DNA from 2 places in the Nocardioides sp. NPDC054178 genome. Region 2 is predicted to be linked to the other one. Evidence: riboswitches for the same ligand, from Rfam matches in the RefSeq annotation. Region 2 holds a riboswitch; the other holds the start of a gene.
The links. Region 2 has a riboswitch for S-adenosylmethionine ahead of ACZ6WN_RS22895 (aminotransferase class V-fold PLP-dependent enzyme). Riboswitches for the same ligand answer to the same signal wherever they lie in the genome.
Positions count from the first base shown of each region.

Region 1: it holds a riboswitch for S-adenosylmethionine, as region 2 does, so the genes downstream of both, thrC (threonine synthase) here and ACZ6WN_RS22895 (aminotransferase class V-fold PLP-dependent enzyme) in region 2, are expected to answer to the same signal.

Region 1 covers NZ_JBVJKY010000002.1:417,010-431,968, reverse strand. The annotation lists gene ACZ6WN_RS08740 (alpha,alpha-trehalose-phosphate synthase (UDP-forming)) at 1-1,232, opposite strand, end outside; gene ACZ6WN_RS08735 (DUF3263 domain-containing protein) at 1,351-1,647, shown strand; gene ACZ6WN_RS08730 (LytR C-terminal domain-containing protein) at 1,648-2,166, shown strand; gene otsB (trehalose-phosphatase) at 2,259-3,113, shown strand; gene lon (endopeptidase La) at 3,226-5,553, shown strand; SAM riboswitch class I at 5,697-5,836, shown strand; gene thrC (threonine synthase) at 5,848-7,119, shown strand; gene ACZ6WN_RS08710 (SGNH/GDSL hydrolase family protein) at 7,255-8,172, shown strand; gene ACZ6WN_RS08705 (AMP-binding protein) at 8,290-9,888, opposite strand; gene ACZ6WN_RS08700 (AMP-binding protein) at 9,975-12,821, opposite strand; gene ACZ6WN_RS08695 (YciI family protein) at 12,831-13,175, opposite strand; gene ACZ6WN_RS08690 (YciI family protein) at 13,172-13,519, opposite strand; gene ACZ6WN_RS08685 (YciI family protein) at 13,516-13,881, opposite strand; gene ACZ6WN_RS08680 (GNAT family N-acetyltransferase) at 14,008-14,529, shown strand; gene groL (chaperonin GroEL) at 14,742-14,959, shown strand, end outside.
Region 2 covers NZ_JBVJKY010000007.1:77,006-91,964, reverse strand. The annotation lists gene ACZ6WN_RS22920 (MBL fold metallo-hydrolase) at 1-399, opposite strand, end outside; gene ACZ6WN_RS22915 (alpha/beta hydrolase) at 409-1,239, opposite strand; gene ACZ6WN_RS22910 (alpha/beta fold hydrolase) at 1,271-2,092, opposite strand; gene ACZ6WN_RS22905 (alpha/beta fold hydrolase) at 2,269-3,093, shown strand; gene ACZ6WN_RS22900 (lipoate--protein ligase family protein) at 3,101-4,156, opposite strand; gene ACZ6WN_RS22895 (aminotransferase class V-fold PLP-dependent enzyme) at 4,728-6,047, opposite strand; SAM riboswitch class IV at 6,092-6,205, opposite strand; gene ACZ6WN_RS22890 (transglycosylase domain-containing protein) at 6,280-8,748, opposite strand; gene katG (catalase/peroxidase HPI) at 8,890-11,043, opposite strand; gene ACZ6WN_RS22880 (Fur family transcriptional regulator) at 11,085-11,516, opposite strand; gene ACZ6WN_RS22875 (MFS transporter) at 11,548-12,744, opposite strand; gene ACZ6WN_RS22870 (protein kinase domain-containing protein) at 12,795-14,264, opposite strand; gene ACZ6WN_RS22865 (hypothetical protein) at 14,273-14,959, opposite strand, start outside.

The DNA of each region.
Region 1 (14,959 bases), on a different contig from region 2:
GAGAGCACGAGGGCGCCGTCGTCCTCGTAGCGGCAGGCGACGTACTCCTTCGCGACCAGGTTCATGCCGTCGCGGTAGGGGGTGACGACCATGATGTCGGCGGCGCGGTAGAGCGCGGCCATCTCCGCACGAGGAAGCGAGGTGTGGAGGTAGGAGATCGCGGGGCGGCCGATGCGGCCGAGGTCGCCGTTGAGGCGGCCGACGAGGCGGTCGATGTCGTCGCGCAGCTTGCGGTACTGCTCGACGCGCTCGCGGGAGGGCACCGCGACCTGGACGAACATCACGTCCTCGACGTCGAGCTCGGTGTCGCGGAGCATCTCGCCGAAGGCGCGCAGCCTGGCGTAGATGCCCTTGGTGTAGTCGAGCCGGTCGACGCCGAGCAGGATCTTCTTCGGGTCGCCGAGCTGCTCGCGGATCTCCTTGGCGCGCTGGTTGACGCCCTCGTCGTGGGCCATCTCGTCGAAGCCGACGAAGTCGATCGAGATCGGGAAGGCGGCCGCGTGCACGGTGCGTCCGTCGGGGAGGTAGACCAGGTCACGATGGGTCTTGTGGCCGACGCGCTGGCGCACCAGGCGGACGAAGTTCTGCGCCGCCTGGGGGAGCTGGAAGCCGACCAGGTCGGCGCCGAGGAGTCCTTCGAGGAGCTGGCGGCGCCAGGGGACCTGCTGGAAGAGCTCGGCCGGCGGGAACGGGATGTGGAGGTAGAAGCCGATGCGCAGGTCGGGGCGGAGCTCGCGCAGCATCTGCGGCACCAGCTGGAGCTGGTAGTCCTGCACCCAGACGGTCGCGCCCTTGGCGGCGACCTCGGCGCACTTCTCGGCGAAGCGCTGGTTGACCCGTTGATAGCCGTCCCACCACTCACGGTGGAACTCCGGCTTGGCCACGACGTCGTGGTAGAGCGGCCACAGCGTGCCGTTGGAGAAGCCCTCGTAGTGCTCCTCGATGTCCTGGGCGGTCATCGTCATCGGCAGCAGGTGGAGCCCGTCGTCCTCGAACGGCTCGAGGTCCTCGTCGGTGCCGCCGGGCCAGCCGATCCAGACCCCGTCGTTGGCTCGCAGGACCGGTTCGAGAGCGCTGACCAGACCTCCTGGCGAGCGTCGCCACGCTTTCGTGCCGTCCGGCATCTCCACTCGATCGACGGGGAGCCGATTGGCCACGATTACCAGGTCAGCCTGCACATCTCCGACTGTAATGGACGAGGGCCAGGTTCGGCGCCGTGTCGTTCCACCCACGACTTCCGGCCCCCTGGACCGAATACCTGTCGAGTAACACGCCGGGAGGGTGAACCACAGCGGTGTAGTTCGGCGCGTTAGGGTGTGGTCAGATGCAGACGACACCGGGGGACGAGGAATGAGCGCTGTCAACGTGCAGGTCACAGGCCCAGGCGAGGACCCCGCGAGCCTCAGCGAGCGCGACAAGCAGATCCTTGATTTCGAGCGTCAGTGGTGGAAGTACGCCGGCGCCAAGGAAGCCGCCGTCCGTGAGGCGTTCAACATGTCCGCCACCCGTTACTACCAGGTGCTCAACGCCCTGATCGACAAGCCGGAGGCCCTCGAGGCCGACCCCCTGCTCGTGCGTCGCCTGCGACGGCTCCGCGCGGCCCGGCAGCGTCAGCGCTCGGCGAGACGGCTCGGCTTCGAGGTCTGAATGACCGGCTGCGTACGTCCTTCGAAGGGTGAGCGTGGCGTAGCGCTCCCCACACCCGTCATCGCGCTGAGCGTGGTGGCCGTCGTCGCCGCGGTGATCATCTTCTGGATCACCGGGGGCGACGAAGACGAGGGCAAGGAGATCGCCCAGGCCGGTGGCAGCCCCTCGGCCTCGGCGTCGGCCCAGCCGAAGCCGGCCAAGACCGAGGAGAAGAAGCCGCCGAAGGCCGAGCCTTCGCCGGTCGACCGCGCCAAGGTCAGCGTCGAGGTCTACAACCAGTCCAACATCGGTGGCCTCGCCAGCGACGTCGCCGCGAAGGCGACGACCGTCGGCTGGAACGTCGTCGGCGAGGACAACTGGATGGGCTCGGTCCCGGAGAACACCGTCTACTACCCGCCCGAGATGAAGCGCGAGGGCCAGCAGCTCGCCGATGACCTCGGCATCAAACGGACCCATCTCTCGGTCGAGGGCTCGATGAAGGGCGACCGGCTGACGGTGGTTCTGACCGGGGCTCTCTGAGGCTTTCCGGCCGTTCTCGAACGTGTGTGATCTGACGCACGGCCGAGGCCTCCAGGTCGGCTCCGCGGCGGTCGCCGTGCCACAGTTGAGGCATGGCCGAACTCCAGCCTGATGGCGCCGCAGGAGAGCAGAAGTACGCCGCGATCGCGGCTGCTGCCGCCGAGACCCTCGTCGGTCTCGACTTCGACGGGACGCTCTCGCCGATCGTCGAGGACCCGGCCGCGGCTCGGATCCATCCGGACGCGGCCTCGGTCCTGATCGCGCTCGCGTCCCGGGTGAAGGCGCTGGCCATCGTCACCGGCCGACCGGCCGGACAGGTCGTCGAGCTCGGCGGTCTGGCCGCGATCGCCGACGCGCTCGCGGAGTCGGGCAAGGAGCTGTACGTGTTCGGGCAGTACGGCAACGAGCGCTGGAGCGGTGCCGACCGGGTCGTCGTCGGCCCGCCGCCGCCCGAGGGCCTCGCCGCCTTCGAGGCGGCGCTGCCGGCGGTGCTCTCCGCTCACGGGGCGCAGGACGCCTACATCGAGGAGAAGGGCCTCGCCGTCGGGGTCCACACCCGCCGGTTCCCCGATCCCGACGGTCTCGCCGCGCGCCTGCTCCCGCCGCTGACCGAGCTGGCCGGCCAGCACGGGCTCGTGGTCGAGCCCGGCAAGCAGGTCATCGAGGTCCGTGCCCCCGGGATGCACAAGGGCCACGCGATCGACACGCTGGTCTCGGAGGTCTCGCCCGGCGCGATCCTGTTCGGCGGTGACGACCTGGGCGACATCGAGGCGTTCGAGGCCGTCCGGGCCTGGGGGAAGACCACCGGGTCGCCGACCCTCCTCGTCTACTCCCACGCGGGTTCCGACCGAGGTCCGCTCGCAGATCTCGCCGATCTCGAGGTCGCGGGCCCGGACGGTGTGCTGGAGCTGCTGCGGCGGCTGACCGGCGAGTCGCGCCCGGTGTAACACGGTCGACGCGGCCGCCGTCCGCTCACAGCGAACACACTAACCGGAGGGAACATCCGGTTGCTCCCGGAAGTTGAGCCAATAACACTCAACTCTTCTAGGAGGGTCCGCAATGGACAAGCTTCCTGTGCTGTTCGTCTCGGATGCCGTGGTCCTGCCGGGGATGGTCGTGCCCATCGAGCTCGACGAGGCCGCGCAGGCCGCGATCGACGCTGCCCGGGCCGGCTCGGAGAGCCGCCTGCTGGTCGCGCCGCGGCTGGGGGACCGGTATGCGACGTACGGTGCTGTCGCCACGATCGAGCGCGTCGGCCGGTTCCGGGGCGGTGAGCCCGCGGCGGTGCTGAGGGCCGTCGGCCGGGCGAAGATCGGCTCCGGCGTGACCGGGCCCGGTGCTGCGCTGTGGGTCGAGGTCGAGCCCGCCACCGAGACGACCACGGAGCACGCGAAGGAGCTGGCCGAGGAGTACAAGCGGCTGGTCGTCGCGGTGCTCCAGCGTCGCGAGGCGTGGCCGGTCATCGACCAGGTCAACCGGCTCACCGAGCCGTCCGAGATCGCCGACACCGCCGGCTACGCTCCGTACCTCGACGACGACGCCAAGCGCGAGCTGCTGGAGACGCCGGACGTCACCGAGCGTCTCGAGAAGGTCATCGCCTGGGCGAAGGACTACATCGCCGAGTCGGAGGTCAGCGACAAGATCGCCGAGGACGTACGCGAGGGCATGGAGAAGACGCAGCGGGAGTTCCTGCTGCGCCAGCAGCTCGCTGCGATCCGCAAGGAGCTCGGCGAGGGCGAGCCCGAGGGCTCCGACGACTACCGGGCCCGTGTCGAGGCCGCCGACCTGCCCGAGGCCGTACGCGAGGCCGCGCTGCGCGAGGTCGACAAGCTCGAGCGTGGTTCCGAGCAGAACCCCGAGACCGCCTGGATCCGCACCTGGCTGGACACCGTGCTGGAGCTGCCGTGGGGCGTGGTCACCGAGGACTCGACCGATGTGACCGCGGCTCGTGAGGTGCTCGACGCCGACCACCACGGCCTCGAGGAGGTCAAGGACCGGATCGTGGAGTACCTGGCGGTGCGGACCCGACGTGCCGAGCGGGGCCTGCAGGTCATCGGCGGCCGTGGGTCCGGTGCTGTGGTGCTGCTCGCCGGCCCGCCAGGAGTCGGCAAGACCTCGCTCGGTGAGTCGGTCGCGCGCTCGCTCGGACGCAAGTTCGTCCGGGTCGCGCTCGGCGGTGTTCGCGACGAGGCCGAGATCCGCGGTCACCGGCGCACCTATGTCGGCGCGCTCCCGGGCCGGATCGTGCGGGCCATCAAGGAGGCCGGATCGATGAACCCGGTCGTGCTTCTCGACGAGGTCGACAAGGTCGGCAGCGACTACCGGGGTGACCCGGCGGCAGCGCTGCTGGAGGTGCTCGACCCGGCGCAGAACCACACCTTCCGCGACCACTACCTCGAGCTCGACCTGGACCTCTCCGACGTGCTCTTCATCGCGACGGCCAACGTCGTGGAGCAGATCCCGAGCGCGCTGCTGGACCGGATGGAGCTGGTCACGATCGACGGCTACACCGAGGACGACAAGGTCGCCATCGCTCGCGACTTCCTGCTGCCCCGGCAGCTCGAGCGCGCCGCGGTGACCGCCGAGGAGGCCACGGTCTCCGACGACGCGCTGCGTGAGCTGGCCGCGAACTACACCCGCGAGGCGGGCGTACGCCAGCTCGAGCGGCTCATCGCCAAGGCGCTGCGCAAGGCGGCGACGAAGCTGGCCACCGGGGCGGAGCACGTCGAGATCGGCCTGGACAACCTCAAGGACCTGGTCGGACGGCCGCGGTTCACGCCGGAGTCGGCGGAGCGTACGTCTGTCCCGGGGGTCGCCACCGGACTGGCCGTCACCGGGCTCGGTGGGGACGTGCTCTTCATCGAGGCGTCCTCGGCCGAGGGGCAGGCGGGGCTCAACATCACCGGCCAGCTCGGTGAGGTGATGAAGGAGTCCGCGCAGATCGCGCTCTCCTTCGTCCGCTCGCACGCCGCTGAGCTGGGCGTCGACCCGGCCGTGCTCGACCGCTCGCTCCACGTCCACGTGCCCGCGGGTGCGGTCCCGAAGGACGGGCCGAGCGCCGGCATCACGATGGTCACCGCGCTCACCTCTCTCGCGACCGGTCGCCCGGTGCGCAGCGAGGTCGGCATGACCGGTGAGGTCTCGCTCTCCGGCCGGGTGCTGCCCATCGGCGGCCTCAAGCAGAAGCTGCTCGCCGCCCAGCGGGCCGGCCTGACCGAGGTCTTCGTGCCCCAGCGCAACGAGCCCGACCTGGACGAGGTCCCCGACGAGGTGAAGCAGGCGCTGAAGATCAACCTGGTCAGCGACGTACGCGATGTCGTACGCGGCGCGCTCGCCGACGCCGGGTCCGCCACCGACGGCGGGGCTGAGTCGGCGCGCGCCGCCTGAGCTCGGTTCTCGCTCCCCGGGGGTAACACGATGTTCGCTGCAACACCGTGTTACCCCCGCACGGTGTCCAGATGGCGGACGGATGGTCCGCGGAGTGGAACCCGGGTGTGATCGACGGATGTTGCCTGCCGTACGATCGGTATTGCTCATCGAGAGGGACTGAGGGAACGGCCCAGTGAAGTCCCGGCAACCGACCACGAGCCTCCTCCCGACCACGGGCAGGGCGTGGGACAAGGTGCTAATTCCGGCCCGGCGCGAGAGACGTGATCGGGGAAGATGAGGAGGAGGTTTCTCATGAGCGCTGCGACCACGGAGACGAAGGGCCTGCGCGAGGGTGCTTTCGGCAACGCCTCGGCGCTGTCGTGCCGGGAGTGTGGCCACCAGATCGAGCTCGGACCGCATTACGCCTGTCCGGAGTGTTTCGGGCCACTGGAGGTGGCCTATGACTTCCCGGCCGTGACCCGCGAGGAGATCGAGGCCGGACCCCGCAACATCTGGCGCTACAAGGCGCTGCTGCCGGTGCCCGACGACATCGAGCAGAGTCCCAACACCGAGCCCGGCTTCACCCGGCTCCTGGACGCGAAGAACCTCGCGCGCGAGCTCGGCCTCGAGAAGCTCTGGGTGAAGGACGACTCCACCAACCCGACCAACTCCTTCAAGGACCGCGTGGTCGCCTGTGCGCTGAGCGCGGCCCGTGAGCTCGACGCCAAGGTCTTCGCCTGCCCGAGCACCGGCAACCTGGCCAACGCGGTCGCCGCCGCCGGCGCGCGCGCCGGGATCCCGACCGCTGTGTTCATCCCCAGCAACCTCGAGCAGCCCAAGCAGGTCAACTCCGCCGTCTTCACCGACAACCTGATCGCCGTCGACGGCAACTACGACGACGTCAACAAGCTGGCCCAGGAGATCGCCGCGGAGGAGGACGGCTGGGCGTTCGTGAACGTCAACGTACGTCCCTTCTACGCCGAGGGCTCCAAGACGCTCGGCTTCGAGATCGCCGAGCAGCTCGGCTGGCGCCTGCCCGACCAGATCGTCATCCCGGTGGCCTCGGGCTCCCAGCTGACCAAGGTTGACAAGGCCTTCAAGGAGCTCATCAAGCTCGGCCTGGTCGAGGAGAAGCCCTACCGGATCTTCGGCGCCCAGGCCACCGGCTGCAACCCGGTCGCGACCGCGTTCAAGGCCGGCGTCGACGCCATCCGCCCGGTCAAGCCCGACACGATCGCCAAGTCGCTGGCCATCGGCAACCCGGCCGACGGCATCTACGTCCTCGACGCCACCCGCTCCTCCGGCGGCGCCGTCGAGGAGGTCACCGACGACGAGATCCGCTCGGCGATCGTGCTCCTGGCTCGCACCGAGGGCATCTTCACCGAGACCGCCGGCGGCACCACGCTCGCGGTCACGAAGAAGCTCGTCGAGACCGGCGCTCTGGACCCGAGTCTGGAGACGGTCATCATCAACACCGGCCACGGCCTCAAGACGCTCGACGCGATCAGCGGCATCGTCGGCCCTCGCGCCACCATCGCCCCCAACTACGACGCCTTCGAGGAGGCCGGGCTCTCGCAGGCGTAGGGCTGCGGATGTTCGTCTAGGTATGTAGCCGAGCCGTCACTTCCCATGCGGAACTCCGCGAGGGAAGTGACGGTTCCTCTGCATACCTAGACGAACCAACCGCCCGTTCACTCTCGTGCGCTACAGATAAGAGACGTGAGCAGCGCGAAGACGAGTGAAGAGGCCAGATGGCTCGGCATGGTCGCCGCGAGCGCCGCGGTCGCCGGTGCGATCGGCGTGGTGGGGGCGGCGGCCGGGGCCGGGTTCGTGACGTTGCTGAAGAGACAGGCGGCGCACGCGCGCGACGTGATCGGCAAGCCCCTCGGCGAGGTGGCGATCTACGCCGACAAGGTCTACAAGAAGACCTACGGCGGTACGCCGGTCGAGCTCCTCGTCCTCGGTGACTCGATCGCCGCGGGACTGGGCGCGGAGACCAGAGGCGGCACTCTCGGCGCTCGGCTGGCCAAGGGCACGGCGAAGGCCCTGCTGAGGCCGGTACGGCTGCGTACGGCCGCCGTGGTCGGGGCTGAGACCTCGATGGTCCCCGCGCAGCTCGAGTCGTTGCCGGAGGGCTACCGGCCCGATGTGGCGGTGGTCGTCGTCGGGGGCAACGACGTCACCCACCGGGTGCCGCAGAAGGACTCCACCCGGGTGCTGGGGGAGGTCATCGACGCGCTGCGTGAGCGTGGTGCCGAGGTCGTCGTCGGCACCTGTCCGGACGTGGGTGCGGTGCGTCCGCTGCCGCAGCCGCTGCGTTCGCTCGGGCGCCGGATCGCCAAGCAGCTGGCCGACGGCCAGCGGGAGATCGCTCTCGCCCGGGGTGCCCACGTCGTCTCGCTCTCCGACGTCGTCGGCCCGTTCTTCATCACCAACCCCGACGAGATGTTCGCGATCGACCACTTCCATCCCAGCGCGATGGGCTACAAGCGCACCGCCAAGGCGATGCTGCCCTCGGTCCTCGCCGCTCTCGGGCAGGTCCAGCAGGTCCCGTTCGGTCATCACCTGCCCGAGCTCCCACCCGAGGCAACCGAACCGCCGGGCCTCGCTGACCCGGCCCAGCACAGCGAGCCCTGACGCCGACCCGGCGCTTCTGTCCCGCACAACGACGCCGAGTCGGCGCGTCTGTCCCGTACGGCTGGGACAGTTGCGCCGACTCGGCGTCTGGGGGCGGGACAGTTGCGCCGACTCGGGCTACTTGTCGTCCGCCTCGTCCGGGGCCTTGCCGCCGGTGCTGAGCAGGTCGGCGGTGAGGCCGGTGGCGGCTCGGTAGTCGACGGTTCCTGCAGGCGTACGCGGCACCGACTCGACCAGCAGCACGAGCTTGGGCTCGTGGGACTCCCCGAGCCGGTCGCGGGCGTGCTTGCGCAGGTCGGCGGCGGTCGTCTCGGTGGAGGGGGCCAGCTGTACGAGCGCCGCGACCTGCTGGCCCCAGCGCGGGTGGGGCATGCCGAAGACGGCGGCGTCGACGACGTCCTCGTGGCCGAGGAGCACGCCCTCGATGGTCTCGGGGTGGATCTCGAGGTCACCGGTCCGGACGAGGGTCGCAGCCCTGCCGAGCAGGGTGATCGAGCCGTCCTGCTCGCGACGGGCGAGGTCGCCGGGGAATGTCCAGCGCCGGTTGTCGATCAGCTTGATCGCGGTGGCCGAGCGGGCGTTGTCCTTGTAGTAGCCGAGGGCCGCGGGGCCGGAGCGGGCCAGCAGCCCCTCGACCCCGGGGGCCGCCGGGGTGAGGTCGGGGGTGAAGACCTCCACCTCCGGGCCGACCATGAACCGCGTCTCGCCGGGCACCAGCGGGGAGCCGTCGTCGGCGCGGGAGCCGGTGACGCCGGTCTCCAGGGTGCCGTAGGAGTCGACGATGACCCGGCGGGCGAACGCGTTGCGAAGGACGGAGAGGACGCCGTCGGAGAGCGGCGCCGCGGTGTTGGAGACGCCGGCGAGCGAGCGCAGCGGCCAGCGCTTCTTGCCGGTCAGCCGGGCGTTGGCCACCGGGCGGGCCTGGGCGTCGCCGAGGAGCGTGATCGCGGTCGCGCCGGCCTGCTCGGCGAGGTCGAGGAAGGCCTCCGCCGAGAACGACGCGGAGGTGTCGAGCACCGCGGTGCCGCCGGCGACCAGCGCCCGCAGGAGCAGCAGCTGGCTCTGTCCGTGCAGCAGCGGCCCGCCGGCGAGCAGGACGACACCCGAGTCGCGAGCGGCCGCCTCGGCGGCGAGCCCCTCGACCGAGGGGATCGGCGCGTTGCGGCGGACCGTGTTGAGCGCGGCCCAGACCAGGTCCTCCTGGCGCCAGACCGCACCCTTCGGGGTGCCCGTGGTGCCGGTGGTGAAGATGATGTGCCAGTCGCCGGGGGTACGCCCGACCGTCGGCCGCTCCTTGGACGCCGCGGCGACCTTGGCGTCGTAGTCGGGGCCGAGGACGACCCGGTGATCCAGCGACAGCGAGAGCTCGTCGAGGTCATCGGTGAACTCGGGGGAGACGATGGCCGCGACGCAGTCGGTGGCGGCGTACGTCCGGGCGAGCTCGTCGCGCCGGTAGGCGTGGTTGATGTTGACCGGGATCGTGCGGGCCTTGAGGCACCCGTAGAGGGCGTCGACCCACTCGATCCGGTTGGTCGCGTGGATCGCGACCTGGGCACCCGGCTCGAGGCCGACGCTCAGCAGATGGTTGGCCAGGCGCGTGGCGCGCTCGTCGATCTCGGCGTACGAGTAGGTGCGGTCGGTGGTGACGACTGCCGTGCGATCGGGGATCGCATCGGCCATCGCTTCCAGGATGTCGGGCAGTGTGAGGGGGATCACGGCGGACACAGGACGTCTGCGCCTTCCTTGGTAGGGCCGGGGATAGGGCCGTACGGCACCGAACCGTACGTCGGATCAGCCGGTCGTCACCTACGCGCCTCGAGCAGCTCGGCAGCGACCGTAGCGCTCGCACGATAGTCCACCTTGCTCACGGGCGTGCGGGGGACTCGCTCCACGAGCAGGATGTCCTTGGGTGCCTTGTAGGCCGAGATGAGGCTGCGGCAGTGCTCGCGCAGCGCGTCGGCCGAGGTCGTGGCGCCCTCGCGGAGCTGTACGAGCGCGGTCACCTGCTGGCCCCAGCGCTCGTGCGGGGTGCCGACGACCGCGGTGTCGAAGACGTCGGGGTGACGCAGCAGGACCGACTCGACCTCCTCGGGGAAGACCTTCTCGCCGCCGGTGTTGATGCAGCCCGAGCCCCGGCCCAGGACGGTGATCGAGCCGTCCTCCTCGCGCCGCGCGAAGTCGCCCGGGATCGACCAGCGCTGACCGTCGATCTCCTTGAACGTGGCCGCGGTCTTGACCGGGTCGTTGTAGTAGCCCAGCGGGATCGAACCGGTGCGCGCGAGCATCCCGGTCTCGCCCGGCGCGCACGGCTCGAGGTCGGCGTCGAAGACCTGGACGTCCATCCCGACCTGGAACTTCGGCGCGGCCTGTGCGCCCTCGTTGCCCTCGTCGACCTGCATGCCGGTCGCCCCGGACTCCGAGGCGCCGTAGGAGTCGAGGATGTAGCGGCCCGGCAGTGCCTCCCGGAGCTGGGTGCGGACCCCCGCGGACAGCGGCGCGGCGCCGTTCGAGACGGCGAACAGCGCGCTCAGGTCCCAGCGCTCCGGCTCGCGCAGGATCGCCTCGGCGACCGGGCGGCCCATCGCGTCCCCCAGGAAGGTGAGCGAGTTGACCCCCGCGGCCTGGACGAGGTCGAGGATCGTCTCGGCCGACCAGGTCGGCTCGGTGTAGAGCGCGACCGTGCAGCCGGCGACATGGCCGTTGCCCATGATCCACTGGCTCCCGCCGTGCATCATCGGACCGCAGGCCAGCAGCACCATCGGCGTCTCCTGTGCCGCGGCCTCCTCGGCGAGCTGCTCGACGGTGTCGAACGGCGCCCCGAACCGGCTCGCGTTCAGCGCGGCCCGGATGATGTCCTCCTGGCGCCACACGACGCCCTTCGGCATGCCCGTGGTGCCGCCGGTGTAGATGATGTAGCGGTCGTCGGGGCTGCGCTCGACGTCGGGGCGCTCCTTGGAGGCGGCGGCGACCGCGGCGTCGTACTCCTCGCCCAGCACCAGCGTCGGGATGCCCAGGCCGAGCGCGGCGACCGCCTCGACGTGCTCCGGTCCGATGATCGCCGCGACCGCGTCGGAGTTGCGATAGAGGTGGTCGAGCTCGTCGTGGAGGTACTTGTGGTTGATGTTGATCGGCACCGCCCGTGCCTTCATGCACCCGTAGAAGGCGTCGACCCACTCGATCCGGTTGCGGGAGTGGATGGCGACGTGGTCGCCCGGTTGGATGCCCTGCCCGAGGAGGTGGTTGGCCAGCCTGGTCGCGCGCTCGTCGACCTCGGCGAAGCTGTAGGCGTGTTCCATCGTGAACACGGCGGTGCGGTCGGGGATGGCGTCGGCCATCGCCTCGAGGATGTCAGGGAGAGTGATCGGGGTCACAGGACCGAGTGTGGCAATTAGAACGTGTTCTCGTCTAGCGATTGGGGCGCAAAAACCTGCCAGCGCATCGCGTCGCCGGGCGAGGTCGGCCCGTTCCGGCCCGTGCGCGCAGAGCGCGAGGGCCTCGGCGTAGGCCTCGATCGCCTCGTCGTGCCGCCCCGACCGTTCCAGCAGCTGCGCACGAACGGCAGGCAGCCGGTGTCCCGGGAGCGCGACCGACTCCAGCGCCCGGAGCCCGGCCTCGGCCCCGGAGGCCTCGGCTACCGCGACGGCCCGGTTGAGACGTACGACCGGGGTGTCCTGGAGCGCGAGCAGCTCGTCGTAGCGCTCGACGATGCGGTCCCATGCGGTCGCCTCCGAGGTGGGCGCGACCGCGTGCTCCGCGGCGATCAGGGCCTGGAGCAGATAGGGCGCCGGTGCGGCGTGGGCGAGCGGGGTGAGGATCGCGAGGGCCTCGGTGATCTCCTCGAGGTTCCAGGTGGTGCGGTCCTGGTCGGGGAGCAGGACCAGGCCGCCGTCGGGCCCGATCCGGGCCGCCCGGCGGGAGTGCTGCAGCAGCATCAGGGCGAGCAGCGCGTCGACCTCCTGGTCGGGGGCCGGGAGCACCGTCCGCAGCACCCGGACCAGCCGGATCGCCTCACCCGCGAGATCGCTGCGGACGACGTCGGCACCGGTGCCGGGGGCATAGCCCGCCGTGAACGCGAGGTAGGCGACCTCGGCCACGATGCCGACCCGTTCCCGCAGATCGGCGAGGTCCGAGGGCACCTCGAAGGAGGCGCCCGCCAGCCGCTTCCGTGCCCGGGTCAGCCGTGCCGCCATCGTCGCCTTCGACTGCAGGAACAGCCGCCCGATGTCCTCGGTGGAGACACCGAGGACCAGCCGGAGGGTGAGGGCAGCGGCCGCCTCGCGCGACAGCGTCGGGTGGGCGCAGAGCAGCACCAGCCGCAGCCGCTCGTCGGTGACCGCCTCGCCCCCGGCCCCGGCCGGCACCGTGGCCATGACCTGCTGCGCCTCCTGGGTGAGCCCGGCATCGACCACCAGCAGGGGCATCTTGCGCGCCAGCACCTCCTCCGAGCGCATCCGGTCGACGATCCGCCGCCGGGCGGTCGTCAGCAGCCAGGCCGGCCCGTTGGCGGGCTCACCGTCGACCGGCCAGTGCCGGGCGGCCGCCTCGAAGGCGTCGGCCAGCCCGTCCTCGGCGAGGTCGAGACGGCGGAACTGCGCGACGAGCAGGGCCAGCAGCCGGCCCCACTCCTCGCGCAGCAGCGTCTCCAGCATCGTCGGTGGTCAGTCCAGCTCCGCCGCGCGGATCTCGATCGCCGACTCCGCGGTGGCGAGCAGCTTGCAGCACTCGACCAGGTCGTCGCGGTCCTCGGACTCCACGACGTAGAGCCCGGCCAGGTGCTCGGCCGCCTCGGTGTAGGGCCCGTCGGTGACCCCCGACCCGCGCACCGTCACGGCCGTCGCCGGATCGGCGAGCGCGGCGCCGTACCCCTTCAGGTTGACGTGCCCGCGTTCGGCGAGCAGTTTCGCGAACCGCTCGTGGGTGGCGAAGACGGCGTCCTTCTCGGCCCGCGTCTTCGCCTGCCACTCGGCCTCCACGTTGGGGATGAGCAGGTAGTAGCGGGTCATCGGATCTGCACCCCCTGGGTGGGCCGGACCTCGACCGCGAAGTGCTTCGGCAGCAGCTTCGCCAGGGCCAGGGCGTCGTCGAGCGACGGCACGTCGATCACGTAGTAGCCGCCGAGCTGCTCGACCGACTCCGCGTACGGGCCGTCGGTCACGGATCCGTCCTCGTGGACGGTCCGCGAGCTCGTGTCGGGCTGGACGGCGTCGCCGTCGATCAGCTCGCCCCGCTGCGCGACCGCCTTCGCGAAGGCGCCGAAGTCGGCGTACGCGCTCTGCTTCTGCTCCTCGGAGAGGGCGGCCCAGCGGGCGTGGTGGTCGGGGCCGCCGAGCAGCAGGAGATACCTCATGCCGACATCCCCTCGTGCTCGACGATCTCGCGGACCTCGAGCGCCGTCTCGAGCTCGGCGAGCACCTTGCAGCACTCGAGCATGTCGTCGACGTCGTCGGTCTCGATCGTGTAGAAGCCGGTCACGTGCTCGACGGTCTCGGCGAACGGGCCCTCGGTGATCACCACCCCGTCACCGGTCTTGCGCAGCGTCCTGGCCTTGCTGGAGTGGTGGAGCTCGGCGCCGCCGGTGACCTTGTGGCCGCGTTCGGCGAGCAGCTTGGCGAACCTTCCGTGCACCTCGTACCCGGCTGCCTTCTCCTCCGGTGTCGACTCGGCCCAGAAGGCCTCGTTCGTCGGCAGCAGCACCATGTATCTGGTCATCGTCTTGATCCCTTCGTGTGCCTCGATGTGAGTCTTTCACCGGGGATGACGGGTGGGACAAGGCCAAATCGACACCGCGCGGGAACGACCTCGCCGCGCTCCTCGACGCCTGGCTATCGTGGGCCTGTGCCTGAGCTGACCTTCCGTGACGCGACCTTCTCCGACGTGGAGGCCCTGGTCGGGCTGATCGAGTCCGCTTACCGCGGCGACGCCTCCCGCGCCGGCTGGACCACCGAGGCCGACCTGCTCGCGGGCCAGCGCACCGACCCCGAAGGCGTACGCGAGGTGATCACGGCCCCGGGCTCGCGGCTCCTGGTCGTGGAGCAGGCCGGCGAGATCGTCGCCTGCTGCCAGCTCCAGAAGCGCGAGGCGTACGTCTACTTCGGCATGTTCTCCGTCTCGCCGCGGCTGCAGGGGGCCGGTGTCGGCAAGTCGGTCATCGCCGAGGCCGAACGGATCGCGCGCGCGTGGGGTGCGGAGGAGATCCGGATGACGGTGATCCGCCAGCGCGAGGACCTGATCGCGTTCTACGAGCGGCGCGGGTTCGGGCGTACCGGACGCTTCGAGCCCTTCCCCTACGGCGACGAGCGCTTCGGTCTCCCGCTGCGCGACGACCTGGAGTTCGCCGAGCTCGCGAAGCCTCTCTGACCGTCGCCATCCTGGGATTTTCTTGCACTCGCAGGGGTCGAGTGCTAAACATGAGGCTGGCACTCTTACCATGAGAGTGACAACAACCGGACCGGTGACGTTGAGGCGTCGCGAGCGGCAGGGAAGGGTTCTGCCGGGAGTGGCGTCGTCCGTCGCGGGCAACCCATCGGACCGGATCCAACGAACTTCCCAAGTGAAGGATCGCAGGAGCAATGCCGAAGCTCATCGCTTTCAACGAGGAGGCCCGTCGGGGTCTGGAGAAGGGTCTCAACACCCTCGCCGACGCCGTCAAGGTCACCCTCGGTCCCAAGGGCCGCAACGTCGTGCTCGAGAAGAAGTGGGGTGCCCCCACGATCACCAACGATGGTGTTTCCATCGCCAAGGAGATCGAGCTCGAGGACCCCTACGAGAAGATCGGTGCCGAGCTGGT
Region 2 (14,959 bases):
CGCAGGGGTCGCGGTGACCGTGATCGTCGGGCGGCCCTCGGCCTCGAGCACCGTGGTCTGCCAGGGACGCAGGCCCCTGACCTTTCGCTCGCCCAGGCCCGACGCCGTGAGCCTGGTGGCGCCCGATGCGGTCGTGACCACGACCCCGGCGTCCGGCAGCAGTGCCCGGCCGGCGTCGTCGAGGTTGTCGGCATGGTGGTCGTGGGTGAGGAGCACGGCGTCGACCTGGCCGATCTCGGTCGCGGGGATCGCCGGACCGGTCGTCTTACGCGAGGACGTACCCCAGCCGAACCGGTACGTCCGGCCGGGGGCGTCGAAGGTCGGGTCGGTCAGGATCCGCCACCCTGCCACCTCCAGGAGCGTCGTCGGCCCGCCGACATGAGTGAGGGTGAGGTCCATCGCGCGGCCTCAGGAGGCGCTGGGCTCGGAGGCGCCCCGCTCTCCGGCGTGGGCGAGCGCCCACTCCAGCGCGTGGTCGGCGATCTCCTCCCACCCGGGACCCGCCACCATCAGGTGCGGCCGGCCGTCGTACGTCTCGTGCTCGGTGAGGGTGCCCTCGCCCTGGTAGTGCTTGGCGTTCGACGCCTGCACGGCCGGGGGCATGATGTGGTCCTCGGATCCGGACAGGAACAGCAGCGGCGCGCGGTCGGCATTCTTGAAGTCGACCCAGGCGCCCTGATGACCGGGCTGGAAGTTGGCCAGCACGGAGTCGAACAGTACCCGGCCCGAAGCCGGGATGTGGTAGCGCTCGTAGAACGCGAGCGACTCCTCCTCGGTGTAGGTGTTCGTGAAGGCGTACGTCCACTGCTCGGCGTCGAACCCGACGGCCCGGTGGTGGTTGGCCGGGTTCTTGAGGACCGGGAAGACCGAGCGCAGCTGGCTCCACGGCGTGACCCGTACGCCCTCGGTGGGGGCGGAGTTGAGCACGACGCCCGCGGCGCCGTGGCCGTGGTCCATCACGACCTGCGTGAAGGCCCCACCGGCCGAGTGGCCCATGATGATCGGCTCGCTGTCGAGGGTGTCGAGGAAGGCATCCAGGTGGGCGACGATGGCTTCCAGGGTGAGATCCGCGATCGGCGTCGGGTCGGCGCGGAGCGCCTCGACCTCGACCTCGAATCCGGGGTAGGCCGGGGTGTGCACGGTGAAGCCCTTGGCCTCGTACCGCGCCTTCCAGTGCTCCCAGGAGCGTGGGGTGACCCAGAAGCCGTGGATCAGGACGATGGTGTCCGGAGTGGGCATGGTGTTTCCTCTCGATGGTCGGTCGGGCTGGTCAGCGCGCCGTCGAGCGCGCCGCGTTATGGACGACGTCGGCCACGAGGCCGGGGTGGCTGATCATCACCGCGTGGGAGGAGTCGACCGAGACCGTTCTCGACCCGGCCCTGGCGGCCATGGCACGCTCGGCCTCCGGCGGGATGATCCGGTCCTGCTTCGCGACGACGTACCAGCTCGGCAGGTCCTCCCAGGCGGGCTCGCCCGACGGGGTGACGAGCGCGGCGAGCGCGCCCGGTCGCTGTGAGGCCGCGAGGAACCGGGCCTCGTCGCGCGGCAGATCCTGCGCGAAGCCGCGCGGGAACCAGGCCGGGTCGATGTAGGCGTCCATGTCGCCGGGCTGGGCGCCGGGGAAGGGCCTGGTGACGAGGTGGTCGGCCACCTCGGTGTGGCCGCCGCCGAGCTCGTTCATCGCCAGCACGTTCTCCCCCTCCGCCGGCGCGTACGCGGCGACGTAGACCAGCGCGGTGACGTCCGGGTCACCGGTCGCGGCGTTGGTGATGACCGCGCCGCCGTAGGAGTGACCCACGAGCACGACGGGGCCGTCGATCGTGTCCAGGAACAGCCGTAGGTACTCGGCGTCGGACAACGGGCCGCGCAGCGGGTTGGAGAAGGCGAGGACCGGGTAGCCGCGGTCGGTCAGCCTGTCGGCGACGCCGGCCCAGCCCGAGGAGTCTGCGAAGGCGCCGTGAACGAGCACGACGGTCGGCTTCGGCGCCGGGGCGTGCCCGCGGCTGGTCAGCGCATCGGCCGACGGGGCGAGGGCGATCACGGCTGCTACGAGAACGGCCAGCAAGCCGCTCGCGCGATGTGTGAAGGACATGGTCTGGCTCCTGCTCTGGGGGCTGGGACGCTCCGATCGTCCATCGCGCGACGCCACCTCCGAACCACGTAGGGCACGTAGTCCGAGCGGGACTACGCGGTGCACGTGGTCCGGGGCCAGGGGTGGCCGGGTCAGGCTCGAGGGGACAGATCCCGTCCGACCGTGGGAGGAACCCGATGCCTTACATCACCGCCGACGACGGCGCCCAGATCTTCTACAAGGACTGGGGCGACAGCGGAAGCCCCGTGCTGCTCAGCCATGGGTGGCCGCTCAACTCCGACGCCTGGGAGGCCACCGCGCTCTTCCTCGCCCAGCACGGCCACCGCGCCGTCGCCCACGACCGCCGGGGCCACGGCCGCTCCAGCCAGACCTGGTCGGGCAACGAGATGGACACCTACGCCGACGACCTGGCCGGCCTGATCGACGCGCTCGACCTGCGCGACCTCACCCTCGTCGGGCACTCGACCGGTGGCGGCGAGATCGTCCGGTACGTCGGTCGGCACGGCACCTCCCGCGTCGCGCGGATCGTCCTGGTCTCGGCGGTGCCGCCGCTCATGCTGCGCACCGAGGACAACCCCGACGGGCTCCCGATCGAGGTCTTCGACGAGATCCGCGCGGGAGAGGTGGCCAACCGGGCCCAGCTCTATCGCGACCTGGCCGACGGCCCGTTCTTCGGGCACAACCGGAACGGCGACGTCCCCCAGGGCTTCCGCGATGCCTTCTGGCTCCAGGGCATGGCCTCGGGGCACCGGGGCGCCTACGAGTGCATCGCCGCCTTCTCGGCCACCGACTTCCGGCCCGACCTGGCCAAGATCGACGTGCCGACGCTGGTCGTGCACGGCGACGACGACCAGATCGTGCCGATCGGGGTCGGTGGCAGACGCTCGGCCGACCTGATCGACGGTGCGGAGCTGAAGGTCTACGAAGGCTCGAGCCATGCCCTGCCGGACACCGACCGGGACCGTCTGCACGCCGACCTGCTGGCCTTCATCGACGGCTGAGCGGCCGCTACGGCACCCGTGCCCGCCAGGCCAGGGTGCCGTGCTTGGTCTCGACCAGCGCCGCGGCCTCCTCGATCGTGGCCTGATCGAGGCCGACGTACGCCGCCCCGAAGCTCTGCTCGAACTCGGCCAGCAGCGCCTCGATGACCTTGTCGCGGCTCAGCCCGGTCTGGGAACGGATCGGGTCGACACGCTTGGCCGCGCTGCGGGTGCCCTTGTCGGACATCTTCTCCCGGCCGATCCGGAGCACCTCGAGCATCTTGTCGGCGTCGATGTCGTAGGCCATCGTGACGTGGTGCAGCACGCCGCCCGGGATCCGCTTCTGGGCGGCCCCGGCGATCTTGCCGACCGGGGAGGCGATGTCGTTGAGACCTGCGTAGGCGGCCTCGATACCGACGCTGCGCAGGCCGCGCAGCACCCACTCGTCGAGGAAGGCGTAGGACTCCTGGAAGGACATGCCTGCCACGAGCGTGTCGGGCACCGCGAGGCTGTAGGTGATCGTGTTGCCCGGCTCGATGAACATCGCGCCGCCACCTGAGATGCGGCGTACGACGTCGATGCCGTGGCGCTCGGCGGCGGCCTCGTCGACCTCGTTGGAGAGCGACTGGTAGCTGCCGATCACGACCGCGCTGCTCGCCCAGTCCCAGAACCTCAGGTTGGGGGCGCGGCGGCCCTCGGCGACCTGGCGGACGATGACCTCGTCGAGGGCCATCTGCATCGTCGGCGACAGCGGGCCGGTCTCGACGATCTCGAGGTCGAGGTCGTCCCAGGTCGTGGCCCTACCGAGCGCCCGCAGCACCGTCAGGGCGATGTCGCGGGTGCCGAAGCCGACCAGCTCGGCGTCACGGGCCGCGGCGTCCAGCTCCGCGGTCAGCTGGTCGAGGGACACCTCGACGGACTGCCCCTCCAGCGCGGCGGTCAGCCACCCCAGCGCCTCGTCGGGTTCCAGGAAGAAGTCGCCCGAGAGGACGACGTCGATGATCGTGTCAGCGGACACCGTCGCGTCGACGACAACCAGCTTGCCGCCGCGTACCTTCCGCTCGCCATGCACTCGTTCACTCACAATTCCTCAACACCGTCCCCGCGCCGATTCATCCCCTGCCGAGGCGTCACTCCCGTCGGCCGAAGCGTCACCCCCGTCGAGCGAGACGTCACTCCGGTCGGCCGAGACGTCACTCCCGTCGAGCGAGGCGCCACTCCCGTCGGCCGAGACGTCACTCCCGTCGAGCGAGGCGCCACTCCCGTCGGCCGAAGCGTCACTCCCGTCGAGCGAGGCGCCACTCCCGTCGGCCGAAGCGTCACTCCCGTCGAGCGAGACGTCACTCCCGTCGGCCGAAGCGTCACTCCGGTCGAGCGAGGCGTCACCGCATGCCCATTCGGCCGACAGAAGCGACGCTTCGGCCGACGTACCTGACTCTTCGCCCGACCTACCTGACTCTTCGGCCGACGTACCTGACTCTTCGCCCGACCTACCCGACGCTTCGCCCGACCTACCTGACGCTTCGCCCGACCTACCTGACGCTTCGCCCGACCTACCTGACGCCTCGCCCGACGTAGACGCCTCGCCCGACGTAGACGCCTCGCCCGAAGTACCTGACGGCTCGGCCGACGTAGCTGACGCCTCGGCAGGGGGGTCAGACGGCGGCGGCGCAGGAGCCGGCGGTGTCGGCCAGGCGGGTCAGGCCGGCGGGGCCGACCAGGGGGCGAGGGTCCTCGGTGAGGGTCCAGGCACCGTCGACGAGGACGTAGTCGCCCCGGACGTCACCGGCGAGAAGGGAACGTACGCCGGCGACCAGCCGGTCCACGTCGGCGACCGAGGTGCCGATGCCGATGCTCGCGCGGACAGCGCCGGCGGTGAGCCCGAGGCGCTTGAGGAGCGGCTGGGCACAGAAGCGGCCGTCGCGTACGCCCAGGCCGTGCTCGGCGGAGAGGTAGGCCGCGACGCGACCGGGCTCGATGCCGTCGACGGTGAACGTGACCACACCGACCGGCTCGTCGGAGTCGGGCCACAGCCGGATGACCTCGACTCCGCCCAGCGCGGACAGGCCGGCCACGAGGCGCCCCCTCAGCGACGCCTCGTGGCGGTCCAGCTCGGCGACCGAGAGGCCGTCGAGAGACGTACAGGCGGCCGCGAGCGCGGCGGCGCCGATGACGTTGGGCGAGCCGCCCTCGTGGCGCGCGGGGGCGGGCTGCCACGTGGTCTCGCCCACCTCCACGTCGTCGACGGCGCCTCCCCCGGCGAGGTAGGGGGTGCCGACGTCGAGCCAGTCGCGGCGCCCGACCAGGGCGCCGGCGCCGTAGGGGGCGTAGAGCTTGTGGCCGGAGAAGGCGACGTAGTCGGCGCCGGTCGCGGCGAGCGAGAAGTGGCGGTGGGCGAGCAGCTGGGCACCGTCGACGAGCACCCGGGCGCCGTGGGCGTGGGCGAGGGTGACGATCTCGCCGACCGGCAGCGCCTCGCCGGTGACGTTGGAGGCACCGGTGATCGCGACCAGGGCGTAGTCGCCGCGAGCCAGCTCGCCGGCGAGGGCGTCGATGGTGCCGGCGAGGCTCTCGCGGCCGGCGATGGCGGTGACGCCGGCCTCGACCCGGTGCCACGGGAGCAGGTTGGCGTGGTGCTCGATGTCGAGGACGAGCACCCGACCGGGTACGCAGCCGGCCAGCAGGTTCACCGCGTCGGTGGTGTTGCGGGTGATGACGGTGACGTCGTCCTCGCGGGCGCCGACATAGGCGCCGATGGTCGCGCGCGACTCCTCGTAGAGCGCGGTCGAGACCTGGGACAGGTAGCCGGCGCCACGATGCACCGAGGCGTACCAGGGCAGGACCTCGGCCACCCGGTCGGCCACGGCCTGCAGCGCCGGCGCCGACGCGGCGACATCGAGGTTGGCGTACGTCGTCGTCGTTCCGTCCAGCAGCGGGACCTGTGTCTTCGAGCCGACGAGCGGAAGCAGGGACATGGGGGCACCCTTCGGGTCATGGCTCCCCCAGGGCCACCCGGCGAAGCACGCGCTTGCCCGCGCCACCTCGGCGAGGGCCTGGTCGTCACCCGGAGCACCCCACCGCGTGGGAGGGTTGCCCGCCAGCAAGCCGGGGCTTCACGCTGGCAGTCGTGACCTTCGCCGGAGATGCTGCCCGAGACCGGGCGCCCCCACCAACTCGTCATCTCGGTTGATGGACGCAGGTCTCAGATCATGGACGCCCGCCCCATGGGTCGCCCTTGTCCTTGCCCTTGCCGTCGCAGGCCCCGAAGAACTCCGCGATCGGGTCACACTCCTCGCCGTCGTCCTTGTCCGGCGGAGGCGGCGGCGCGATCAGCTGCTTCTCGTGTCCGGACTCGGGATCCTGGCCGTCGACGTAGACCGGCTCCGGGAAGTTCTCGACCTCCTTGCCCTCCATCGCCTTCGCCATGATGGCCGCCCAGGTCTCGGTGGGATAGTCGGCGCCGAAGTAGGACGGCATCCAGCCACCGTCGAGCTTCCCCTCGCCGTTGCCGCGCGAGTAGCGGACGGCGGTGGCGATCTGCGGGGTGAACCCGACGAACCACGACGAGCAGACGTACTGCTCGTCGGTGCAGGTGCCGGTGCCGGTCTTGCCGGCGACCGGCCGGCCGATGCTCTGGGCCTTCTGGCCCGAGCCGCTCTGCACCACACCCTGCATCGCGTACGTCACGTCGGCGGCGACGTCCTCGGAGATCGCGTGCCGGGCGTTCTTGCGGCCGTTCCAGCTGTAGAGGACGTTGCCGGCACGGTCGCGGACCTTCTTCACGATGTGCACGTTGTGGCGGTAGCCGCCGTTGGCGATCGTGGCGTAGGCGTTGGCCATGTTGATCGGACTGACATTGGCGCGGCCGAGCGCGATCCGGTCGTCGGTCTTGTGGTCGAAGTCGGTGGTGGTGCTGGGGATCCCCGGGAACTTCGGGGTCGCCTTCGCCGGGGCCACCCCCGCCGCGACGGCGGTGTCGTAGATCGCCTTGCGGCCCTCTTCGGGCCCGCCCATGGACTCGGTCATGTCGATGTAGGCCGTGTTCACCGACTGCTCCAGCGCCTTGAGCATCGTGATGTGCTGGCCGTAGTCCATCCCGTCGGCGATGCCGGCCTGCTCCCCCTCGTTGACGACCGGCGCGCCCGTATAGGTCGTGAACGGCGAGTCACCGGCCCACGTCGACTCCAGCGAGTAGCCCTTGGCGATCGCCGCCGCGGTGGCGAAGACCTTCATGGTCGACCCGGCGTGGCCACCGGTCGCGGCCCAGTTGTGCTGGCTGTCGAGATAGTCCTGACCACCGTAGAAGCCGAGGAGCGCGCCGGAGCCGACGTCGACCGAGGCGGTCGCCACGTGCAGAGCGTTCTTCTGCTCCGGGTCGCCCTTGACGTACGCCTTCCGGTTCTTCGGCTTCACGGTCTTGGCCGCGCTCGCCGACGCCTTCATCACCTTGGGCGAGAGCGTCGCGGTGATCCGTAGGCCGCCGCTGTCGATGTCCTCTTCGGTGAACAGCGGCTTGCCCTGGGCGTTGGTGAGACCGAGCAGCTCGGCCTTGATCATGGTGAGCGCGTGGCCGCGCTGGCCGCCGAGCCGGCTCGGCACCGTCTTCGCGGGGAACTTCGGCAGCTTGTCCTTCACCTTGTCGGCGTCGGCCTGCTTCAGGTAGCCGAGGTCGACCATGCCGGAGAGGACGTAGCGGTAGCGGCCGAGCAGCTTCTCCTCGCCGCGGAAGGTGCTGCTGGCCGGGTCGAAGCCGGCCGGGTTGTTGAGGATCGCCGCCAGCGCCGCGGTCTCCTGCAGCGAGAGGTCCTTGGCCGACTTCGCGAAGTAGGCCTTCGCGGCGGCCTCGATGCCGTAGGCGCCGCGGTTGAAGTAGATCGTGTTGAGGTAGTCGGTGAGGATCTGGTCCTTGCTCTTCTGCCTGGTCAGCTTCAGGGCGATGACCGCTTCCTTCAGCTTGCGGGAGTAGGAGCGCTCGGAGTTGAGGTAGTAGTTCTTGACGTACTGCTGGGTGATCGTGGACGCACCACCCGCGGTGCCCTCGGTGGTGTTGGAGAACGCGGCCCGCACGATGCCCTTCACGTCGACGCCGCTGTTCTCGTAGAACGTACGGTCCTCGGCGGCCACCACGGCGTGCTTGACGACCTCCGGGATCTCGTCGGCGTCCAGCTTGGTCCGGTTCTGGTCGCCCTCCTGGTAGCGGCCGAGCTCGGTCTTGCCGTTGCTGTAGTAGACGAACGAGGTCTCGACCTCGAAGGCGGCGTTCGGGTCCGGCACGTTGATCCGGTTGTACGTCACGATCGCCGCCATCGACCCGATCAGGGCGATGGCCAGGAACCCGACCAGCGCCACCTTCGCCGTCACCTTCCCCCAGCGTCGCCAGCTCGCCGAAGCCCAGGAGGTCGAGGCGGTGGAGGTCGAACCAGTGGTCGAACCCCTGGATGTGGCGCTCCTGGCCGCCGCCCACTTCTCGGCTGCCCAGACCTTGGCCGGCTCGGCGCGGGCGAGCCAGGCCCGGGCGGAGGACGGCTTGGGCGCCGCGCGACGCGCGCCCGGCGGTCTGCTGGGCGTGGTCCGGGGTGGCTCGGCCGCGATCCGCGGGGCGGGCGGAGGCGGCGGCCGCCACGACGGCGGCGGACCGGTCGGACCCTTCGGAGGCTCGGCGCTCCGGTGTTCCATTGCTCCACCTGACCTAGGCGACTGATTGCGGCGGCCGTTGATCCTACCCGGGTGGGTATGACGACGGAGGCCGACCCCATGAGGGGCCGGCCTCCGTGTCGGTCGTACGCGCCGCGGCGTACGACCCTCAGATCCCCATGATCAACGGAGCTTCAGGTCGAAGCGGTCGTTCTCCATGACCTTGACCCACGCCTTGACGAAGTCGTTGACGAACTTCTCCTTGGCGTCGGAGCCGGCGTAGAGCTCGGCGATGGCGCGGAGCTCGGAGTTGGCGCCGAAGACCAGGTCGACGCGGGAGCCGGTCCAGCCGTTGGTGCTGGTGTAGGTCGTCTCGTCGGCGGACGGGGTCCACTGCTGGTCGTAGTCGAGCAGGTTGACGAAGAAGTCGTTCGTCAGCGCGCCCGGGGTCTTGGTGAAGACACCGAGGTCGGAGCCGTCCCAGTTGTTGCCGATCACGCGCAGGCCGCCGGTGAGGACGGTCGCCTCGGGGGCGGAGAGGCCCAGGAGGTTGGCGCGGTCGATGAACAGGAACTCGGAGGGCAGGTTGAGGAACCCGGAGTCGTAGTTGCGGAAGCCGTCGGCCACCGGCTCGAGCCAGGCGAAGTTCTCCTCGGAGGTCTGCTCCTGGGTGGCGTCGACGCGGCCGGCCGTGAACGGCACGGTCACCTCGTAGCCGGCAGCCTTCGCAGCCTGCTCGACACCCACGCCACCGGCGAGGACGAGTACGTCGGCGAAGGAGACCCCGGTCTCGGCGGCGATCTTCTCGAACGCGGCGAGGACCGGCTTGAGCTCCTCGGGCTGGTTGACCTTCCACGACACCTGCGGCTCGAGGCGGATGCGACCGCCGTTGGCGCCACCGCGCTTGTCGGAGCTGCGGAACGTGGCCGCGGCCTTCCAGGCGGTGGAGACGAGCTGCTGAGCGGTCAGCCCGGACTCGGCGATCGCCTTCTTCGCAGCCGCGATCGAGGCGTCGTCGGTGGCGGCCGAACCGGTCGGCAGCGGGTCCTGCCAGTCGAAGTCCTCGGCCGGGACCTCGGCGCCGGCGTAGCGGCTCTTCGGGCCCATGTCGCGGTGGGTCAGCTTGAACCACGCGCGGGCGAAGGCGTCGCTGAACGCGTCCTGGTCGTCCTTGAAGCGACGCGAGATCTCGTCGAACTCCGGGTCCACACGCAGGGCGAGGTCGGAGGTGAGCATGCGCGGCTCGCGCTTGCCGTCACCGAACGCCTCGGGCACCAGGTCGGCGCCGCCGTTGTTCTTGGGCTTCCACTGCTTGGCGCCGGCCGGGGACTCGGTGAGCTCCCAGTCGTAGGCGTAGAGGATGTGGAAGAACTCGTTGTCCCAGCGGGTCGGGTGGTAGGTCCAGGTGACCTCCAGGCCCGAGGTGACCGCGTCGGGGCCGACACCGGTGCCGTGGCCGTTCTTCCAGCCGAGGCCCTGGTTCTCCAGCGGCGCGGCCTCCGGGTCGGGGCCGATCAGGTCGTCGGGGTGGGCACCGTGGGTCTTGCCGAAGGTGTGACCACCGGCGATGAGGGCGACGGTCTCCTCGGAGTTCATCCCCATCCGGCGGAAGGTCTCCTTGATGTCCACCGCGGACTTCAGCGGGTCGGGCTCACCGTTGGGACCCTCCGGGTTGACGTAGATCAGACCCATCTGGACGGCGGCCAGCGGCGCCTGCAGGTCACGGTCGCCGGAGTAGCGCTCGTCGTCGAGCCAGACCTTCTCCGGGCCCCAGTAGACGTCGTCGTCGGCCTCCCACACGTCCTCGCGCCCACCGGAGTAGCCGGCGGTCTTCAGACCCATGGTCTCCAGCGCGACGTTGCCGACCAGCACGAACAGGTCGGCCCAGGAGAGCGCCTGGCCGTACTTGGCCTTGACCGGCCACAGCAGGCGGCGGCCCTTGTCGAGGGAGACGTTGTCGGGCCAGGAGTTGAGCGGCGCGAACCGCTGCTGACCGCTGCCGGCGCCACCGCGGCCGTCGTGGCTGCGGTAGGTGCCCGAGGCGTGCCAGGCGAGGCGGATCATGAACGGGCCGTAGTTGCCGAAGTCGGCCGGCCACCAGTCCTTGGAGTCGGTCAGGACGGCGGCGATGTCAGCCTTGACGGCGTCCAGGTCGAGAGCCTCGAAGGCCGTCTTGTAGTCGAAGTCGGGGTCGACCGGGTTGGCCGCGGGGTGATGCTTGGCCAGGATCTTCAGGTTCAGCTTGTTGGGCCACCATTCCTGGTTGGCGCTGCCGACGGTCGGGTGAACGCGGCCGGCGTTCATGACCGGGCACTTGCTCACGGACTCTTCAGACATCAGGTTCCAGTCCTTCTTGTTCGGATCATTTGCTGCGCTGCTCAGTTCTTGCCCTGGGCGGCCTGGCACTGCGGACAGGTGCCCCAGTAGATGACCTCGGCCTCGTCGACGACGAAGCCGTTGTCGTCCGATGCCGTCAAGCAGGGCGCATGGCCGACGGCGCAATCGACGTCGGCGATGTTCCCGCAGGAGCGGCAGACCACGTGGTGGTGGTTGTCCCCGACCCGGGTCTCATAACGAGCCACCGAGCCGGACGGCTGGATGCGGCGTACGATCCCGGCGGCCGAGAGGGCGGCAAGGGAGTCGTAGACGGCTTGATGGGAGACGTCGGGAAGCCGCTCGCGCACCGCTCCGAGGATGGTCTCGGTGTCGGCGTGCGCGTTCTCGGTGACGGCCCCCAGAACGGCCACTCGCGGGCGAGTGACGCGCAGGGAGGCACCTCTCAGCAGCTGTTCGTAGTCCGTGTGCCCCACAACCCAGAGCCTACGCGAATTCTTGAATGAGTCAAGAAACGGAGGGTGATTCTTTTCCTTCGGATCTCGCTGCCGGACGGGTCGCGAAGCGGCCGGCCATCAGCGGGATCAGGACGGAGATCGCCAGCGGGATGACGAACATCGAGCGCTCGCCGAAGAGCTCGGCCACGGCGGCGATCAGAGAGGCCGCGGCGAGGTAGCCGGCGTAGTTGGCGAGGTTGACCCGGGCGATCGCATCCTCGGCGTTGTCCGGGGAGATGTGGGCGGCAGCGACGAAGGACTGCGGCGGGACCATCGCCAGGCTGCCGCCGAGGATCGCGAACCCGACCGCCGCCACGCTCCAGTGCGGGGCGACGACGATCAGCACCAGGGCGCCCACCCCGACGATGCCGCCGGTGCGGATCACCCGCTCGGCGCCGAAGCGCGCGACGAGGCGGTCGCCGGGGAGGCGTACGGCCAGGAGGACGAGCTGGTAGGCGGCATAGATCGCCGGCGCGACCGCAGCCGCCGCGCCCAGGCCGTCGACGACATAGATCCCACCCCAGGCAGAGGCTGCCGAGTCGATGAACCACATCGCGAACGTCGGCACCGCGACCAGGAGGAGCGTCAGCCACGGCAGCGGGGGCTTCGGGCGCTGCGTACCGCTGGGCCTCTTCTCCGCCGCGTCCACCGCCTCCGGCGGCAGCAGCAGCCGGAAGGTGGCGAGGTTGGCGGCCAGGCCGACGATGGCGATGGGGATCATGTCCAGACCCAGAGGTACGCCGAGGGCGATCGTCACGGTCGCATAGACGGCGCCGAGGACCGCCGCCGCACTCCACATCGCGTGGAACCCGTTCATCAGCGGGCGGCCGTACGCGTCCTGGGTGGCCGTGCCCTGCATGTTCATCGAGGCGTCGACGCCGCCGAGGAAGAAGCCGTAGACGCCGTTGAGGACCAGCAGGGTGACCATCGTCGGCGCGAAGGCGGGCGCAACCGCGGCCAGGGAGGCTCCGCCGAGCATCAGCGAGAGAGTCGCGGCGCTACCGACCCTGCTGGCGAGGTGACCTGCGACGACGCTGCCGACGGCCCCGACCGCGGTGGTGATGCCGAGCACGACGAAGACGTCGCCGGCGCTCAGGTCGAGCTTCGTCGCGATCGACTCGAGCCTGGTGATGAGCGAGGCGAAGGTCAGTCCCTGGATCGCGAAGGCGACGAAGACCGCCGTCCGGGCCAGCTGGAGTCGGGTCATGGACGCGAAGTCTGCACCCTCGCACGCTGATCGCGCACGCGTTTGTGGGGTCAGTTGCCCTTGAGCAGCCCGTCGAGGATCTTCTCGCCGTCCTTGCCGTCACGCTTGCCCAGGCTGTCGAACTCCTCGCGGAGCTGCTCCATCTCGCGCTTGGCGCTCTCGCCCTTCTCGACCAGGTCGCGGATCTGCTGGATCTGGTCCTCCCACTCCTGGGACTGGCCACCGTCGATGACGTTCCAGCTCTCCAGGTTCTCGCGCCAGTGGTCGAGCTTGTCGAGGCGCTTGAGGGTCTTGTTGTCCGACTTGCTGGTCTCGGTGTTCTCGGAGCCGTCCGAGCCGTCCGCGTTGTCCGAGCCGTCCGCGTTGTCCGAGCCGTCCGAGTTGCCGGACGTGTCCTCGGAGGTGTCGGATCCGTCGGAGCCCTGGGAGGACTGGTCGGCCTGGGCGGGCTCGTAGGAGGCCAGCCAGGACGCGGCGAAGACGCAGGCGATCACGAGCGCGACCGCACCGACGAGCCGGCCGGTGGGGAAGCTGCGCAGCGACCCCGGCCGCGGCCCGCGTGCGGGCGGCGGGGCTGCGGGACGGGGCAGGACGCCGGTGCGGGAGCCGGGCAGCGCCATCGGCTCGTCGAGCGATCGCTGGGGCATCGCCTGGGTCGGGTGCGGCGCCTGACCGGCGGAGAGCCGGTCGGTCGCGTCGGGGTCGGCGCCGCTGAGGACGTAGCCGAGCTCGTGTCCGACCTGGTCCATCGACGGCCGGGCGGCCGGGTTCTTGTCGAGCATCCGGGTGACCAGCCGCGCCAGCGGCGCGGGCACCGACCGGAAGTCGGTGATGCGCGGCACCGGGTCGCTGAGGTGCATGTGCAGGATCTTGACCGGGTGCGGCGCGGAGTAGGGCACCTTGCCGGTGAGCATCTCGAAGAGCACACAGCCCAGCGAGTAGACGTCCGCGGGCGGCCCGACGGGGTCGCCGGCGGCCTGCTCGGGCGAGAGGTAGGACGGGCTGCCGATCACGTGGCCGGTCTGGGTCAGCCCGGCGTCGACCCCCGTCATGGCGTACGCGATTCCGAAGTCGAGCACGGTCAGCCGGCCGTCACCGTCGAACATGAGGTTGGCCGGCTTGATGTCGCGGTGCACCACACCGGCCCGGTGAGCGGCGCCGAGCGCACCGGCGACCTGGCGGGTGTATTCGACCGCCATGTCGACCGGCATCGCGCCACGCTGCTGGAGCGGCTCGGCCAGGGTCGGTCCGGGCAGCAGCTCCATCACCAGGAAGACGTCGTTGTCGTCGCTGCCCGCGTCGAAGATCTTGACCACGTCGTCGTGGACGACCCGGGCGGTCGAGAGCGACTCGCGGCGGAACCGCTCGGCCATCGTGGGGTCGTCCACGTCCCGCAGCAGCTTCACCGCGACATCGCGGTCCAGGACGGTGTCACGCGCCCGCCAGACCTCGCCCATGCCGCCGGCTCCGAGCAGGGTGAGGAGCCGATAACGACCGGCGATCGGGGGAAGCTCGTCCATGACGGAAATTATGCCGGGGTCACCCAGGAGCTGAAGAGCGGGATGCCCTCCCAGGCTCCCCCGCGCGCGACCGCGACCACCGCGTGCGGCCGGTCGAACCTCAGGTCGATCTGCCGCACCTTCGTCTCGCGCGGCACCGCGGCGGCGGCCCGGACCATCATCCCGGTCACCGCGGCCGCCTGGAAGCCCTCGCGGTCGTAGGACGCCACGGCCTTCTGGACGCAGACGGCCTCCGTCTCCTCCTCGACCGCGGCCATCACGCCGCGGGCGATCTCGGCGACCCCTGGCGCGGCCGACAGGTCGTGACGATCCTCCTCGCTCCACTCGGGCAGATGGCTGCGCCAGCGGTCGGACGGGGCTCCGCCGAAGACCGTGACCTCCCGGACCGTCCAGGCGTGACCGTCCTCCTGGCCGGCGTCGAACGTGCGGTCGCCCACCTGGCCCGCGTCGACCCGCCGGACGACCTCGTCGGCGGCCCGCCACACGTCGTCGGGAGACACTCCCTCTCCGGCGATCACGGAGTAGACCGAGATGCCGTCCTTGCTCGGCGGGCAGGCGACCGCGACCGGGCCGGCCGCCTCGGTCTCCACCACCGCCTGGAAGCCGTCCTCGAGCAGCAGCAGCCCGTCCTCACCCTCGCCCAGCTGCTCGCTCCAGCGCGGCGTGACCACCAGCGCGGAGGCGAGCACGATCAG